Regions from separate parts of the Paenibacillus sp. FSL H8-0537 genome, predicted to be linked through region 2. Evidence: a T-box and tRNA genes for the amino acid it is inferred to sense, from the RefSeq annotation. Region 2 holds a T-box; the other holds one or more tRNA genes.
The links. A T-box is a leader RNA that pairs with one kind of tRNA and senses whether it is charged. The one in region 2 lies ahead of leuS (leucine--tRNA ligase), so its partner is inferred to be a tRNA-Leu.
Positions count from the first base shown of each region.

Region 1: it has a tRNA-Leu gene. The T-box ahead of leuS (leucine--tRNA ligase) is inferred to sense a tRNA for this amino acid. The anticodon was not compared.

Region 1 is NZ_CP150290.1:5,563,214-5,572,125, forward strand. Features, by position in the region: gene MHB80_RS23530 (nitroreductase family protein) at 1-261, shown strand, start outside; gene MHB80_RS23535 (aldo/keto reductase) at 374-1,357, shown strand; gene MHB80_RS23540 (MarR family transcriptional regulator) at 1,591-2,268, opposite strand; gene MHB80_RS23545 (AarF/ABC1/UbiB kinase family protein) at 2,416-4,089, opposite strand; gene MHB80_RS23550 (hypothetical protein) at 4,105-4,407, opposite strand; tRNA gene MHB80_RS23555 (tRNA-Leu) at 4,682-4,760, opposite strand; tRNA gene MHB80_RS23560 (tRNA-Arg) at 4,775-4,851, opposite strand; tRNA gene MHB80_RS23565 (tRNA-Cys) at 4,866-4,939, opposite strand; tRNA gene MHB80_RS23570 (tRNA-Gly) at 4,947-5,021, opposite strand; tRNA gene MHB80_RS23575 (tRNA-Gln) at 5,029-5,103, opposite strand; tRNA gene MHB80_RS23580 (tRNA-His) at 5,135-5,210, opposite strand; tRNA gene MHB80_RS23585 (tRNA-Trp) at 5,235-5,308, opposite strand; tRNA gene MHB80_RS23590 (tRNA-Tyr) at 5,315-5,398, opposite strand; tRNA gene MHB80_RS23595 (tRNA-Thr) at 5,404-5,479, opposite strand; tRNA gene MHB80_RS23600 (tRNA-Phe) at 5,513-5,588, opposite strand; tRNA gene MHB80_RS23605 (tRNA-Asp) at 5,601-5,677, opposite strand; tRNA gene MHB80_RS23610 (tRNA-Met) at 5,713-5,789, opposite strand; tRNA gene MHB80_RS23615 (tRNA-Val) at 5,807-5,882, opposite strand; tRNA gene MHB80_RS23620 (tRNA-Glu) at 5,953-6,027, opposite strand; tRNA gene MHB80_RS23625 (tRNA-Ser) at 6,063-6,153, opposite strand; tRNA gene MHB80_RS23630 (tRNA-Asn) at 6,158-6,233, opposite strand; rRNA gene MHB80_RS23635 (23S ribosomal RNA) at 6,313-8,912, opposite strand, start outside.
Region 2 is NZ_CP150290.1:4,532,945-4,541,856, reverse strand. Features, by position in the region: gene MHB80_RS19075 (YwbE family protein) at 335-535, shown strand; gene MHB80_RS19070 (hypothetical protein) at 548-850, shown strand; gene MHB80_RS19065 (GNAT family N-acetyltransferase) at 1,030-2,286, shown strand; gene MHB80_RS19060 (VanZ family protein) at 2,314-2,757, shown strand; gene MHB80_RS19055 (lipoate--protein ligase) at 2,808-3,803, opposite strand; T-box leader at 4,078-4,293, shown strand; gene leuS (leucine--tRNA ligase) at 4,374-6,812, shown strand; gene comER (late competence protein ComER) at 6,859-7,698, opposite strand; gene MHB80_RS19040 (ComEA family DNA-binding protein) at 7,930-8,724, shown strand; gene MHB80_RS19035 (dCMP deaminase family protein) at 8,843-8,912, shown strand, end outside.

The sequences.
Region 1 (8,912 bases), 1.0 Mb from region 2:
AGTGCTCCTGCTGAACGCCTGCTCTCCTCTGTGCTCGTTGACGGCGGACTTGTGTCGATGCAGCTGATGCTGGCTGCGCGTGCCAAAGGCTTCGATACCGTACCAATGGCTGGTTACAATGTAGCGCAATTCCGCGAGCTCATGAATGTGCCTGAAAACTATACGAATGTCATGCTGATTGCCCTTGGCAAAGCTTCAGAGGCTGGTCATCCGACTACCCGTCTGGATGTTAATGACGTTACGTTCTGGAATCATTTCTAAACGAACCAACATAAGACCGTTTTCCACTGGAGCTGCCTAGCGATGCCTCCTTTGGAAAATGGTCTTTTTTCAAAGGAAACGATTTTCTAATCCGAGAGGAGCTAAATGGAACATGGAATTTACTAAACTTGGACGAACAGGCCTGGAAGTATCCCGGCTTGTGCTTGGCTGCATGACCTATGGGGCTCCTGATCGTGGAACGCATCCATGGTCGCTAGGCAAGGATACGAGCAGGACGTATATTAAGCAGGCGCTTGAGCTCGGTTTTAATTTTTTTGATACGGCAAACGTTTATTCTGATGGGACAAGCGAAGAAATCGTCGGCCGGGCGTTAAAAGATTTCGCGAGCCGCGACGACGTCGTCATCGCAACCAAGGTTCACGGCCGCATGCGCCCCGGCGCTAATGGTGCAGGCCTCTCGCGTAAAGCGATTATGGCGGAGGTTGATCACAGCTTACAGCGGCTCGGCACTGACTACATTGATTTGTATCAAATTCATCGCTTTGACAATGGTACGCCGATTGAAGAAACGATGGAAGCGCTCCACGACGTTGTAAAAGCCGGAAAAGCCCGCTATATCGGTGCGTCCTCCATGTATGCCTGGCAGTTTATGAAAATGCAGCAGGCTGCGGAGCGGAACGGCTGGACCCGCTTCGTCTCGATGCAAAACTATGTAAACCTGCTTTACCGCGAAGAAGAACGGGAGATGCTACCCCTTTGCAAATCGGACGGCATCGGTGTCATTCCTTGGAGTCCGCTTGCCCGCGGCCGCCTGACCCGGGATTGGGAGCAAGAAAGCGAACGCTCAAAGACAGATGAGTTCGGTAAAACCTTGTATGCCCAAATGGCGGAAGCCGATCGAAAAATCGCCCTTAAAGTAGCTGATATCGCTGAAAAACGTGAAATCCCTAGAGCGCAGGTCGCGCTTGCCTGGGTGCTGCAAAAAGACTCGATTACCGCGCCAATCGTCGGTGCAACGAAGCCCCATCATTTGACGGATGCTGTAGCCGCCTTGGATGTTAAATTAACAGCCGAGGAAATCGCCACTTTGGAGGAGCCTTACGTTCCCCATCCCGTTATGGGCGGTCTAGGCTAACGTCTGTTTAGAGCATGGTATTAGCTGCTTCAAACATGGTCTTATAGCCAATTAACTTCTATGCAAAAATAGCCCAGCAAATGCCGCCTGATGCGGGCAGTATGGCACTCCAACACGCCATCTTGCTCCGCATCAGGCGGCATTTCTGAGCTAAAGGGATAAGAGCTGCAAGCCGATAATCTCTAGCGAAATATCGTAACCGTAGCTCTCGATCAAAGATGAAGCTGCTTGCATTAAGCCAGTGCCTCCTTGACGAACTCGGACAACAACTTTTGTTCTTTATTAGAAAGATTCTGGATCATATTTACGAACTCCGATACCAGCTCCGTAATCTCTTTGCCTAGCTCCTCTTGAACGGTTTGGATGACCGTACCCAAAACCGTTCCAACAAATACGAGCAGCCCGGAATGGTCATTCGGCGTTTTATTAACAAGCAGGTGAATGACACTCTCCGACTTGCCTCCAAGCTTCTTCAAATAGGCTAGCAGCAGCCCAATGATGTAGCCGCAAAATTCAATATGGATCGCTTTGCTAGGAATGCCATCCAATATTTTTCTAAGCAGCTCATTGATGTTCAAATGGTTCTTGCCGCTGAGCAATTGCTTAATCGAACTTGCAGTTGCCTCCCAGTCTCCAGGATTAACCAAGTCAGAACGTTCCTGGCGAAAAAGCTCCGCCGCCTTGACTGTTGGCGCAAACACAACCTGTGACCTTCCTGTTTCTTTATCATTAACCTCGTAGCTGCGCGATACAAAACCCAGCTTCTCTATTTCCTTCAGCATGTCATAGGCTGTCCATTTGCTTACGCCTAAAGCTTTCGCTAACGTCTCATAATGTATCGGTAATGAAGTGCGTTGATACAATTCCATCAGCTGGTCCAGAAATTGTAATCGGCGTTTCGTAAGCCCCATAAATCCACCCCTATTTTCAGCCAGCAGCTGGTTGCATCTTGTCTGTCTAGCTTTGGCTGGTTTGCGGCTTAATGTTAACATCCCCTCATCGTTCCGTCAACAAGCGTTCCAAGGCAACAGCTTGCCGTTATTCGGGACATCCTGTTGTCAGAAACGCCCAGAGCGGATAATCGCATAGATCAGCCAAATAAACATAGCCAAGGTAACACCAAAGCCGATTTCTATAACAGGTAGTCCCCAAAACAGCGTTTGGGAGTGGTTTAAGGCAGCACCCACAATTAAGCCAACCATCACTAAACTAAGCGCAAGCAAGACAATACTGAATGACAGCTGGTTGCTGATCCGATCCATTTTTTTCATGAGTGTGTCAAGCTGAGGTGATTCCACTTCCATCCGCAGTTTACCCTTCCGTACGACGAGAGAAAGCTGCTTCAAAGTGACCGGAATGTCGCTGATCAGCTTGAAATAATCTGGTGCTTCTTCCAGCAGCCCTCTCCATATCTCCCTTGGGTCCAATTGCTCTACAAATAGCTTTTTACCGAATGGCTCAGCAATATCAAAAATTTTAATTTCCGGATCAAGCGCAACCGCCACCCCTTCCATCGTAAGCAAGGATTTGCCGAGCAGCGTTAATTCCGATGGAATTCGAATATGATGTCGGTTGGCAACCATAAATAAATCTCCAATAGCTGTTCCAAGACTTATCTGATTGAGCGGCACCTGATAATACTTCTCCCGCATTTCATCCACATCAGCATATAATTTGCTCTGATCCACCTCATCAGGAATAACTCCCATATACGAAATGGCTCGAATGACGCCCTTAGAGCTTTGATTGCGCAGGGCGATTACAAGCGAAGCAAAATGTTTTTTCGTACCGGGAGATAACCGCCCTACCATTCCAAAATCAATTAGCGCCAGTCGGCCGTCAGGAAGCGCCATGACATTGCCAGGATGCGGATCCCCATGGAAGAAGCCATCGACTAGAACCTGATGAAAAATCGCCGTTGCCAGCCGTTCCGCAAGCCGCTTATTATCTAGTCCCATTCGTTTAAGCTGCTGCCTATCCGAAAGCTTCACTCCGTTTACATAGTCTGTCGTCATTACACGCTTCGTACTATATTCCCAATGTACCGAAGGTACAAAAATATACGGCAGCTTCTTGCTATAGGCAATAAATTTCTCTGCACTATGCGCTTCCATTGTATAGTCCATTTCCTGACGGAACGCTTTGCTCAGTTCCTCAACAATCTCAATTAGACGATAGTGCTGGGCAAACTCAAAAGCCCCTTCACCCAATTTAGCCACATCCGCTAAAATATTCAAATCCGTTTCAACCAGCTTTTGAATGCCAGGACGCTGAACCTTAACGACAACCTCTGCTCCATCCCGCAGCGTAGCCCGATGAACTTGGCCAATGGAGGCCGCTGCAATCGGTGTAATGGAAAAGTTCAAAAACAAATTTTCAATCGTATCACCAAGCTCTGCTTCAATAATTTGGGTTACTTCCTCATATGGGAATGCAGGCACATGGTCTTGCAAACGTTCTAATTCAACCAAAATATTTGCCGGAATTAAATCTGGACGCGTGCTTGCAATTTGTCCCAGTTTAACAAAGGTTGGGCCTAATTCCTCCAGCAATGTCCGAATGCGTTCGCCAACGCTTTTAGTTTGAATCTCTTCTTGCTCCGGTTTGCGTATAAACCTCAATCTATCCCTGGCTCCGATACCATCTGATACATATCCCAGCCCGTTTCGTGCTATCGCAGTAACAATTGTTCGATAACGCTGTAACTGCCTAATCCGTTTTCCGTGCTGCAATCGTGTAGCCCCCTGTCAATCCGCGCTTTGCTCTTTCTGCTCAAGTGCATCCAGCCGTTTTTCAAGTCGCTCGATATCCTCGCGGGTAGCTATTTTCCCTTCACTTAAAATAGCTCTTACTCGTTCCTGCGCCATGGCTTCAATCTGCTCACGCAGCTCTTCCCCTTTTTTAACAAGTGTATCGGTTAAAGTTTTGGATTCTTCTTTACTAACCTGCCCTTTCTGCACCAATTCATCAATCGTTTTTTCCACCTGCTCCTTGCCGGTAACAGCGATCCCCATTGCCAGTGACATAGCTTTGCTTATTGTATCTTTCATCTTCAAACAGCTCCTTTGCTTTTATAGGTTATAAAATACACAAAAAACCAAAAAACTATACAAATAAATAGGCAACCTGCTTCACTAGCCTAAATGTTTTGACCACTTATAGTGAAACATTACCAAACAAGTTTTTTGGCTTTTTGTGTCTACAGATTACCACTAAAATAATAAACCGTCAAATGGTTAACAAATCAAACTGCTTCCTTCTAATTTCATAACGAAAAACGCTGATCACATATAATGTGATCAGCGTTTCAACAACTTGCTTATATGCCGGCGAGAGGACTCGAACCTCCACGGTTTCCCTCACGATTTTGAGTCGCGCGCGTCTGCCATTCCGCCACGCCGGCGTTTTAAAGAATAATGGCGTGCCCTAAGAGATTCGAACTCCTGGCCTTTTGATTCGTAGTCAAACGCTCTATCCAGCTGAGCTAAGGGCACAAACTATGAAATTGTGGAGGCGCCACCCAGACTCGAACTGGGGGTAGAGCTTTTGCAGAGCTCTGCCTTACCACTTGGCTATGGCGCCATAAAGATGGAGCGGACGACGAGATTCGAACTCGCGACCCTCGCCTTGGCAAGGCGATGCTCTACCACTGAGCCACGTCCGCAAAAGAATGGCTGGGGATTCAGGGATCGAACCTGAGAATGACGGAGTCAAAGTCCGTTGCCTTACCGCTTGGCTAATCCCCAACAATTAAGTATTTTTTAAATTGAACAATAATGGGGCGATCGAGGGGAATTGAACCCCCGAATGTCGGATCCACAAACCGATGCGTTAACCACTTCGCCACGACCGCCATATTATATTGTTCTGTTTTGATTGGCAGGGGCAGCAGGAATTGAACCCACACCAACGGTTTTGGAGACCGTTGTTCTACCCTTAAACTATGCCCCTAAAAACTGGTGGAGGATGATGGATTCGAACCACCGAACCCGAAGGAACAGATTTACAGTCTGCCGCGTTTAGCCACTTCGCTAATCCTCCATAAGTGGTGCCGTCGAGAGGACTTGAACCCCCAACCTACTGATTACAAGTCAGTTGCTCTACCAGTTGAGCTACAACGGCATGGTACATTCTTTCATTCAACTATCATCTTAATGGTGGCTCGGGACGGAATCGAACCGCCGACACGAGGATTTTCAGTCCTCTGCTCTACCGACTGAGCTACCGAGCCAGATGTTTTAAATGGCGGAGCTGACGAGATTCGAACTCGCGGTCTCCTGCGTGACAGGCAGGCATGTTAGGCCTCTACACCACAGCTCCACATCATATTCTCGGATCATTCCGAAGGTAAAGTTTGGTTGCGGGGGCAGGATTTGAACCTGCGGCCTTCGGGTTATGAGCCCGACGAGCTACCGGGCTGCTCCACCCCGCGTCATCGTAAAAGCAATATGGTGGAGGCTGAGGGGATCGAACCCCCGACCCTCTGCTTGTAAGGCAGATGCTCTCCCAGCTGAGCTAAGCCTCCATGTTGTTTAAGCGACTTTTATATCTTAACACTTTTTTAATCTTTTTGCAAGTTCTTTTTAAAAGTTTTTTGGTGACCCGTAGGGGACTCGAACCCCTGTTACCTCCGTGAAAGGGAGGTGTCTTAACCACTTGACCAACGGGCCATCTTAAAATTCAACCAACATACTTTAAGTAAGTATGGCAGAGAGGAAGGGATTCGAACCCTCGAGACCCGGTTAGAGCCTACACGATTTCCAATCGTGCTCCTTCGACCACTCGGACACCTCTCTATAATGGCTCCCCGAACAGGACTCGAACCTGTGACAACTCGATTAACAGTCGAGTGCTCTACCAACTGAGCTATCAGGGAATATAAAGCGTAACATACAAGGTATTGCTACCTTGAAAACTGGATGCGAAAGACAAAGTCTGAAACTTTAGCGTGTTGTTAGGATAAGCCCTCGACCGATTAGTATTCGTCAGCTGCACGCATTGCTGCGCTTCCACCCCGAACCTATCAACCTCGTCGTCTTCAAGGGGTCTTACTAAATTGGGAAATCTCATCTTGAGGGGGGCTTCGCGCTTAGATGCTTTCAGCGCTTATCCCGTCCGTACTTGGCTACCCAGCGGTGCTCCTGGCGGAACAACTGGTACACCAGCGGTACGTCCATCCCGGTCCTCTCGTACTAAGGACAGCTCCTCTCAAATTTCCTGCGCCCGCGACAGATAGGGACCGAACTGTCTCACGACGTTCTGAACCCAGCTCGCGTACCGCTTTAATGGGCGAACAGCCCAACCCTTGGGACCTACTTCAGCCCCAGGATGCGATGAGCCGACATCGAGGTGCCAAACCTCCCCGTCGATGTGGACTCTTGGGGGAGATAAGCCTGTTATCCCCAGGGTAGCTTTTATCCGTTGAGCGATGGCCCTTCCATTCGGTACCACCGGATCACTAAGCCCGACTTTCGTCCCTGCTCGACTTGTAGGTCTCGCAGTCAAGCTCCCTTATGCCTTTGCACTCTCCGAATGATTTCCAACCATTCTGAGGGAACCTTTGGGCGCCTCCGTTACATTTTAGGAGGCGACCGCCCCAGTCAAACTGTCCACCTGACACGGTCCCCGAACCAGTTTCATGGTCCTAGGTTAGAACTCCGATACGATCAGGGTGGTATCCCAACGTCGCCTTCACACAAGCTGGCGCTCATGCTTCAATGGCTCCCACCTATCCTGTACAGATCGTACCAAAGTTCAATATCAAGTTACAGTAAAGCTCCATGGGGTCTTTCCGTCTTGTCGCGGGTAACCTGCATCTTCACAGGTATTAAAATTTCACCGGATCTCTCGTTGAGACAGCGCCCAAGTCGTTACGCCATTCGTGCGGGTCAGAATTTACCTGACAAGGAATTTCGCTACCTTAGGACCGTTATAGTTACGGCCGCCGTTTACTGGGGCTTCGGTTCACAGCTTCGGATTGCTCCTAACCGCTCCCCTTAACCTTCCAGCACCGGGCAGGCGTCAGCCCGTATACTTCGCCTTACGGCTTCGCACAGACCTGTGTTTTTGCTAAACAGTCGCTTGGGCCTTTTCACTGCGACCCCCTCGGGCTATTCACCCTACCGAGGTACCCCTTCTCCCGAAGTTACGGGGTCATTTTGCCGAGTTCCTTAACGAGAGTTCTTCCGCGCGCCTTAGCATGCTCTGCTCGCCTACCTGTGTCGGTTTGCGGTACGGGCACCTTCACCTGGCTAGAGACTTTTCTCGGCAGCCGGAGTGCATGACCTTCGCTACTATAATTTTCGCTCCCCATCACAGCCCAGCCTTCACGATGAGCGGATTTGCCTACTCATCAGCCTCACTGCTTGGACGGACTATTCCATCAGTCCGCGTCACTGCCCTTCTGCGTCATCCCATTGCTCATAACGGTTTACGGTGGTACAGGAATTTGAACCTGTTGTCCTTCCACTACGCCTTTCGGCCTCGCGTTAGGTCCCGACTTACCCTGAGTGGACGAGCCTTCCTCAGGAACCCTTAGGCTTTCGGCGGACAAGATTCTCACTTGTCTTTTCGTTACTCATACCGGCATTCTCACTTGAATACAGTCCAGCACTCCTTACGGTATACCTTCAACCTATATTCAACGCTCCCCTACCCAAGTACCATACGGTACATGTCATAGCTTCGGTGGTGTGTTTAGCCCCGTTACATTTTCGGCGCAGAGTCACTCGACCAGTGAGCTATTACGCACTCTTTAAATGGTGGCTGCTTCTAAGCCAACATCCTGGTTGTCTTTGCAACTCCACATCCTTTCCCACTTAACACACACTTGGGGACCTTAGCTGATGATCTGGGCTGTTTCCCTCTTGACAATGGATCTTAGCACTCACTGTCTGACTCCCGAGAAGCACGTCTATGGCATTCGGAGTTTGACTAGACTTGGTAACCCTTGGCGGGCCCCGCACCCAATCAGTGCTCTACCTCCACGACGTTCATACCTCGAGGCTAGCCCTAAAGCTATTTCGGGGAGAACCAGCTATCTCCGAGTTCGATTGGAATTTCTCCGCTACCCCCACCTCATCCCCGCACTTTTCAACGTGCGTGGGTTCGGGCCTCCAGTGCGTGTTACCGCACCTTCACCCTGGACAGGGGTAGATCACACGGTTTCGGGTCTACGACCACGTACTTATTCGCCCTATTCAGACTCGCTTTCGCTGCGGCTCCGTCTTCCCGACTTAACCTTGCACGTGAACGTAACTCGCCGGTTCATTCTACAAAAGGCACGCCATCACCCATGAATAGGGCTCTGACTTTTTGTAAGCGCACGGTTTCAGGTTCTTTTTCACTCCGCTTCCGCGGTGCTTTTCACCTTTCCCTCACGGTACTGCTTCACTATCGGTCACTAGGGAGTATTTAGCCTTGGCAGATGGTCCTGCCGGATTCCGACGGGGTTTCTCGTGTCCCGCCGTACTCAGGATCCGTCTCGGAGAGTGTGTGCTTTTGGCTACAGGGCTTTTACCTCTTATAGCGGGCCTTTCCAGACCTCTTCGCCTAA
Region 2 (8,912 bases):
GGTTGTACCCATCATGTGCATCTTTCCTGTACATATGCTATGCTATTTTGAAAGAAAAGTATAGCATATGGCAAGGTGAACCGGCTGTCGCCATCTTTTGGCGGCGCAGCGCGTTTCAATCCGAGAAATATAGAGAAAGAAAAACGTTAGGATATTCTTTCCTATATTTCAAGGTGAAACGGCTGTCGCCATCTTTTGGCGGCGGAGCGCGTTTCAATCCGAGAAATATAAGTCCATTATAAGGGTTAAACTTGTAACTGCTTATATTTTGAAAAAGTCTTAATCAAGTGCACACTTTGGTTCACCACGCTTTTTTGAAAAGGAAGGGTAACGCATGAACGGAACGAATCGCGCGGCGGTCAAGCCGGGCCAGCAGGTCGATATTGTGCTAAAGCAGGATCAGCGTACGGGCAAGCTGACGAGAGGCATCGTCAAGGATTTGCTGACGAATTCCGGTACGCATCCGCACGGCATTAAAGTTCGGCTGACGGATGGGCAAGTGGGCCGTGTTAAGCATATTTTACCAGGGGAATAAGGAGATGGACGAGTGGCATTCGGCATATCCAGAACCGAAATGAATGTTTGGAAGGAACGGGTGCAGAGCGGCGAAATCGCTTTTTTGACGCATTATTGGCTGGACCCGCGCTTTCCGGCTATGAAGACAGTAACGAAGGTAGGCTGCTCGAATATAGACAAGCTGGCACAGTGGTGTATGTCTTATGGGCTCGATCCCCGGTATATTCACTACCGCGACAGCTATCCGCATTTTGATTTGTTTGGGCCGAAGCAGCGTCCGATTTTAATGGCGGAGCAGCAGCTTGACCAAATAACCCGCTTTAAATTGCTTTAATGGATATATGATTAATGGAATGGCATGTGCCGCCGTCAGGGCGGCTGTTTGGCTTCGATTAGAGGGCAAAACCTATCATATATCATGCCGAATATGAGATTTCGATTTTACGAGTTTAATGGAATGAATTATAAAAGTAAGCTCACATATGGGGAAAGCGAAGCGAGGGAGAGCGGTACATGGAGCAGGAGCAGGGAAAACAGCAGTTGCTTAAGTATTTTCAGGAATGGATTACATTTGTGGAGACGTTGGAGCAGCAGGAGGAAGCAGTATGGGAGCTAAGCTTGGCTCCGGGAAAATGGTCTGTTCGCGAAGTCGTCGCTCATATTGCGCTTTGGGATCGTTATTTTCTCACGACAGCAATTGAGAGATTGGGTCAGCAGCAGGTGCTGACGCTCAAGCATTTGGATTATAATGCTTTTAATGAAAATGCCCGTTTATATGGTCGCTATACTTCAATTGCCAAGCTGATCAGGCAGACGATTCAGGATCGTGAAGCGATTGTGGGGCTCATTCAAGCTTTGCCGGAGCAGCAATATGCGGCTGAATACATAGATAGCGAGGGGCATCCCTTCCGCCTGCAGGCGTATTTGACCGATTTTATCGCGCATGACCGGCATCATATGGCACAGATTAAGCAGCTTCTGGACAGCGCTGCAATAGATTCATCCTCGGAGGAGCGGCTTCAGCTCAAGCTGGAGGAGCTATCGATGAATGCTTGGCCTGCGCTGCAGGTGCTCATGTATGAGGGGTGGCAGCTCCGTCTGGCGAACGGCTATACAAAACGGTCAAACTCCATTGTGCCAGCAGCCTGCAGTGGGGAAGAGCTGTCGCGTAAAATCGCCTATGGCGAAGCTTTTTATACGGCGCATGGACTGGATACGGCCTATAAAATCACGCCTTTCTCCCAGCCGCCGGAGCTGGATAAGACGCTCGCGCTGCGCGGCTATGACAAGATAGACCCAGTTTACGTCAAGACGGCTTCCCTTAATCAAATGCGCAAACCGGCTGGCGGGCTGGACGTTCGCATAGATCCTTTTTTAAGCGAAGCTTGGCTGGAAGCTTATACGTCGATGGCGAAGCACACGGCTGATGAGCGGGAGACGCTGAAAAATATGTTTGCATCACCGCCGTTCCAGACGGCCTTTGCTGTGCTTTATGTAGAGGGAGCGCCGGCGGCTTGCGGTATTGGCGTTATGGAGCGGGGATATATCGGTTTGTATGCCGTCGTGACCTCACCAGATTTTCGCAGGCGTGGATTTGGCGAGCAGCTTCTGCTGCATATTTTGCAGTGGGGCAAGGAAAGTGGGGCGGAGCACAGTTATCTGCTCGTTACGCATGCCAATGAGGCGGCTAATCGCTTGTATGACAAGCTGGGTTTTACGCTGCAATACAACTACTGGTATCGGGTGAAAAAATTAGCGGCGTCCCATTAACCCGGGCGAAGTGGAGGGGCGATAACGTTGAAGCAGGCAGGCGGAAATTCCGGTTCCTTTGCACAAAAAGTGACAGCCGCTCTTATCGTTGTGTATACGATGGGGCTCATTTATGCGATGTTTTTTGGCTTTGGCCGGCAGGCGGGCAGCAGTGCGGAGCTTCGATATAATATCATTCCGTTTTCGACTATCAAGCTGTATGTAACGAACTTTTATCATATAAACCTTGGCGATTGGATCATTAATATGGGCGGCAACATTGTCGTGTTCGTACCTTTTGGCCTCGCGCTTCCAATTGTTTTTCGCTTGCGGCTGGGCAAGACACTGCTGTCGTTTCTGCTGTTTATTACGCTGCTGGAAGTGCTGCAAATGCTCACGAGGCGCGGCAGCTTCGACATCGATGATATACTCATGAACAGCGTCGCTGTTGTGCTTGGTTACGGCATTGTTGTCTGGTTTAGGAAGCAATAAAAGGCGCCCTAGGCTCTCTTACTTAGAGAAAGCCGGGGCGCCTTTTGCTTTTATTCGAAAATCAGGCCCATTAAGTCGTCCTTCGTCACTTTGCCGAAATAATAGCCTAAATCGATCTCGCCAAGCAGCTTGCCAAGCGCAGCAGCTTCGTAACGCTGGCCAATAAGCTGCTTTGCAAATTCGCTGCTCTCGCCACGGCCGAAGAAATCGCCATATACAGCGGCATCCACAATCAGGCCTTCCTCAACTTGGAGACGCACATCGAATGTGCCAGCTCCTTCTATCCGCTTCGTCTGGCGCATATTGAATGCTGGCGACCGGCCATAATTCCAATCCCAGTTGCGATATCGCGTCTGTGCCAGCTCGCGGATATCTGCCCATTGTTCCTCAGTCAGCTCGTAAAAAGGAATTTCCTCACTGCCTTCAAAAATGGAAGCAAGCACGCTTTGGCGGAAGTCTTCAATTGTAATAGGTGCTGCAAGAAACTCGGAAATGTTGGCCACGCGGCTGCGAATCGATTTTGTCGCTTTCGACACATATTTTTCGGGATTCGCTTTTAAAGCCGATACGACATTTTCAATTTCGGAATCAAACAGCAAGGTGCCATGGCTGAACATTCTGCCCCGTGCCGAAAACTGCGCGTTGCCGGAAATTTTTCGTTCGCCTACTTGAATATCGTTGCGACCCGTAAGCTCGGCCTGAACGCCAAGCGCGGCTAGTGCCTTTACGACAGGCTCGGTGAATTTTTTGAAATTATGGAACGATTGGCCATCGTCGCTCATGATGAAGCTGAAATTTAAATTACCTTCGTCATGATACACGGCCCCGCCGCCGGACAGCCGGCGCACGACATGGATATTATTTTCCTCTACATAGCGCGGGTTGATTTCTTCCATTGTATTTTGGTTTTTGCCAATAATAATGGAAGGCTCATTAATATAAAACAGTAAATAATCGTCCTCTGGCGGCAGCGACCGTAAAATATATTCTTCCAGCGCCAAATTAAGCGCAGGGTCTGTTATATGTTTGTTGCTTACAAAACGCATCATAACGATTCCTCCGAAAATAGTAATAGGTTGCAAAAGCTTGCTGCTCCTATTATACCCCTCCTTGGGGCAAATGCCATGGATAAATGAGAGCGGATTTTCAACCCGCAAGGAGAAATGCTTTTTCTCGCAAAAAAGGACTGTCGTTCACGCATCGTTCATTTTAGTGTAAAATAAATGGACTTTTTGGAATAAAAAGGGAAGTAGCGGAGGGGCTATCTCTTGACATCGCGCGAAAGCTTCATTATAATCGGAACTAATTCTTAAAATGTCACATTTGGCGTTGATGAGGAGCAGTAGTATCGCGGGGCATGGCTTAGAGAGCCGGCGGATGGTGCAAGCCGGACCTGCAGCGATATGAATCTCACCTTGGAGCTGTGCGCGCAAGCGTACCGTATGGCCTGCGTTAAAGGCAACAAGTGAGCACTCGGCAAAGCATGTCCGGGGGCTAACTAGGGTGGTACCACGGGAGACAGCTCTCGTCCCTAGCGATCATACGCTAGGGGCGGGAGCTTTTTTGTTTGGAAGCCGCTGAAATTTTGCTTTACCAAGCTTAAGGAGGAAACATTCATGAGTCAAGATCAGCAACCGCAAGGCTATAATCCACTGATGGTAGAGCCGAAATGGCAAAAATATTGGGATGAGAACAAGACGTTCGCAACGAAGGAAGAAGCGGGCAAACCGAAATTTTATGCACTCGATATGTTCCCTTATCCATCCGGTTCTGGCCTGCACGTCGGTCATCCGGAAGGCTATACGGCAACGGATATCGTGTCGCGTTACAAGCGTCTGCGCGGCTTTAACGTCCTGCACCCGATGGGCTGGGATGCATTTGGCCTTCCTGCAGAGCAGCATGCACTGGATACAGGGCAGCATCCGCGTGAGATTACATTTAAAAATATCGACAATTTCCGTCGTCAAATCAAGTCGCTCGGCTTTTCCTACGACTGGGATCGCGAGTTCAGTACGACTGACCCGGATTATTATAAATGGACGCAGTGGATTTTCATCCAACTGTATAACAAAGGCCTTGCTTATGTAGCTGAAGTTCCGGTTAACTGGTGCGAAGCGCTGGGAACCGTGCTTGCCAATGAGGAAGTGATTGATGGACTAAGCGAACGCGGCAACCATCCAGTTGTACGCAAGCCAATGCGCCAATGGGTATTGAAAATTACCGAATATGCGGAGCGCCTGCTGGAGGATCTGGAGGAGCTTGATTGGACGGAAAGCATCAAGGATATGCAGCGCAACTGGATCGGCAAGTCTACAGGCGCCGAAGTGACGTTTGCTATTGAGGGCCATGATGCGAACCTTGTTGTGTTCACGACGCGTCCGGATACTTTGTTCGGTGCTACTTATTGCGTGCTGGCGCCTGAGCATGAGCTGGTTGCCCAAATTACGACAGCGGATCAAAAGGCAGCTATTGAGGCTTATCAGCTGACAGCTTCCCGCAAGAGCGATTTGGAGCGTACTGATTTGGCGAAGGAAAAATCCGGCGTGTTCACGGGTGCTTATGCGATTAATCCGGTCAATGGCGAGAAAACGCCAATCTGGATTGCCGATTATGTATTGGCTGGCTATGGCACAGGTGCGATTATGGCTGTTCCAGGCCATGATACGCGCGACTGGGAATTTGCAACGCAGTTCGGACTGCCCATTGTGGAAGTCGTGCAAGGCGGAGATATTTCCAAAGAAGCTTACACTGGCGACGGTGCGCATGTAAATTCCGATTTGCTGAATGGGCTTAACAATGAAGAGGCGATTGCAAAAATGATTAGCTTCCTCGAAGAAAAAGGCAGCGGTCATGGCAAAGTGACCTACCGTCTGCGCGATTGGCTGTTCAGCCGCCAGCGTTATTGGGGAGAGCCGATTCCAATTTTGCATCTGGAAGATGGCACAATGAAGCCTGTTCCAGAGGACCAGCTTCCGCTGCTGCTGCCGGATGTAGATGCGATTAAGCCTTCGGGTACAGGGGAATCGCCGCTTGCGAATGTAACGGAATGGGTCAATACGATTGATCCGGAAACGGGCATGAAAGCACGCCGCGAAACGAACACGATGCCGCAATGGGCGGGCAGCTGCTGGTACTACCTGCGCTTTATCGATCCGAAAAACGACAAGGAAATTTGTTCGCTGGAGAAGCAGCGCGAATGGCTTCCGGTTGACCTGTATATCGGCGGAGCGGAGCATGCTGTGCTTCATCTGCTGTATGCGCGCTTCTGGCATAAAGTATTGTATGATCTTGGCGTAGTTGAGACGAAGGAGCCTTTCCATAAGCTCGTTAACCAAGGGATGATTTTGGGCACGAACAATGAGAAAATGTCCAAATCCCGTGGCAACGTCATTAACCCCGATGAAATTGTATCGGAATTCGGCGGAGACACGCTGCGTTTGTATGAAATGTTCATGGGGCCGCTGGAAGCAACGAAGCCTTGGAACACGAACGGCGTAGAAGGATCTTTCCGTTTCCTAAGCCGTGTATGGCGCCTGTTCATCGGTGATGATGGCAGCTTGAGTTCGAAAGTTTCGGACGCTGAAACGACGGAGGCATTCAAGCGCACATGGCACCGTACGATCAAAAAAGTAACCGATGACTTTGAGCATCTGCGTTTTAACACGGCAATCAGCCAGTTGATGATTTTTGTCAATGAAGCTTATAAAACCGAAGTGCTGCCGCGCGAAGCAATGGCTGATTTTGTGAAAATGCTGTCCCCGCTTGCGCCGCATATTGCGGAAGAGCTGTGGGAGAAGCTGGGCGGAACAGGGACGATTACTTATGAGTCCTGGCCGGTATGGGAAGAGGCTTGGACGGTTGACCAAGAGGTTGAAATCGTCGTTCAAGTTAATGGAAAAATCATTGAGCGCCTGTCGATAGCGGCAGACACGGATGAAGCCGAAATGGAACGTCTTGCGAAGGAGCTAGGTAAGGTGCAGGAGCTTATCACAGGCAAAACCATCCGCAAGGTCGTAGCTGTAAAAGGTAAAATCGTCAATATCGTTGCCAATTAAACGGTAGCCACATGAAGAGGTGAACGGTCAGTTAGCTGAAGAACAGCTATTGACCGTTCACCTCTTCTCCGTAGAAAGATATGGAAACTTTGGCGACATCGTCATGGAATTTGGCATGAGTCGTACGGATAAGCCGGTTGAATACATCATCGGTCTCACAGCGAAGCAATTTCAGAGCTTGTGCGGTTATGCCTCCGGGGACGGCTACTCGCGCCTGCACATCAGCTGGCGTAAGTCCTCCTTCAGTCAGGAGCAATCCTGTTCCGAGCAGCATGGCGCTGGCCACCTTGAGCGCTTCCTCGCGGTCAATGCCCGTCTCTTCAACCGCTGCGTCCACGAACTGCTCCAGCAGACAGGAAATAAACGCTGGACCGCAGCTTGACAGATCCGATACGACTCGCGTATAGGATTCATCAATTTGCAGCGGCTCGCTGATAAAGGCGAGCAGCGATTCGAGTCGTTCCTTGTCTTCGCTGTGGATGCGGGAGCCATAAATACATAAGGAAGCGCCGCTCCATACATGATTTGTAATGCTCGGAATGACTTTGGCCACTTTGCAGGGCACTACTTCCTCAAGGTGCGAGAGCAGAACCGGGCTTGTAATCGAAACTAGCAGCTGCTCAGGCCTTACGACAGACGATATGTCGTCGATGACCTTTTTAAATTCATGCGGCTTAATGCAAAGAAACACAATATCCTTGCCAAATGCGGCACGTGCATTGCTCGCTTCTGCTTGAAGCCCGGCATAGCGGTCAGCGAGTGCCTGTGCTTTGGCGAAAGTGCGGTTGCTGACGGAAATTTGATCGGATTCCAGCGCTCCCGAAGCGATTAATGCTTCAATGAGCAGACTGCCCATCGTTCCCGTTCCAATAAATCCAACTTTCATAGGGTGACCTCCTTCGTTGTGAGGTTGTGAAATGGAAGCGGCCTTGTGGGGGCCTGATTGAATTGCTGTGTAAGCTGTGATGATTTTCCAAAGTGGAACAGGCTTTAAGGCGAAGTAAGCCTATTCGCAGTTTACCTGTTCTTCTACCGTATTCCTGACAACTTGGCAGTTATGTCAACAATTTTCATCTTTTTTGGAGCGGTTATTCATAGCGAAAGGTGTGGGTAAAGGATGAGGCAACGAGCGAAGGGGAAGCAATATGGGAAAGGTTCGGATGCTAAGCGGACGATTATGGCGGTTTGTTTGCTGCTCGCCTGTGGGCTGCTTGGAGCTGCTATATTTATGCCGAAGGAGCAGGCTCCAAGTGGCTGGACGACGCTAAATGAGGCTGTGGAAGCGGCATTGCCGCCAGAGCAAGGCAGTGAATCCGGTTCTGCTGGGGTGAAGCGCGAGGCTGGAGAGGGTATCGGCTTAGGGAAGCAGGCGGATGCAGAAGGACAGCAGGTGAATGCAGCGGCAAATGGCAGTAGTGGAAAACAGACCTCAAGCGGTGGCGGAGATGGGGGAAACGGAAGTGGGAAGCTGTCTGCTGCTGGGGGAATAGCAGAGGGAACGAGCTCATCTGGGGCAGAAAGTGCCGAGAAGATGATACAAGATGGAGAAAGTGTCGACGCTGGAGGAGCTGCAGAAGCTGGGGCTGGAACTAGCAATGGAATTAGCGGTCAGAATAGCAATGAGAATGGAAATGTAGCAGGCAACGGAAGCGGCGCTGTTGGGGCGGGGCAAAGCGAGACGGGTGAAGGGATAGCGACGTCGTCGACGGATTCGGGCAAGCTGGATATTAACCGAGCGACAGCTGAGGAGCTTGATGACCTGAAAGGGATCGGACCAGCCAAAGCTAAAGCGATTGTTGAAGATCGGGATAAAAATGGGCGCTTTACATCGGTCGATGACTTGCGGCGAGTGAAGGGAATCGGTCCTAAGCTGCTTCAGGGCATGAAAGACAGCATTGTCGCCAATCCTTAAGTATGAGAAAATAACAGGCAGCAGCCGGATTTTATGAAAAAACGAATATATCGCGCATTTTAGACACAATTGTGGCTGACGATTATTTTGAACGAGCATCAAGGAGGAAGCTGAAACAATGGCAATAGTAGGGCAAGACGCCGAACGTAAAGACTGGGATACGTATTTTATGGACATTGCTTATATGG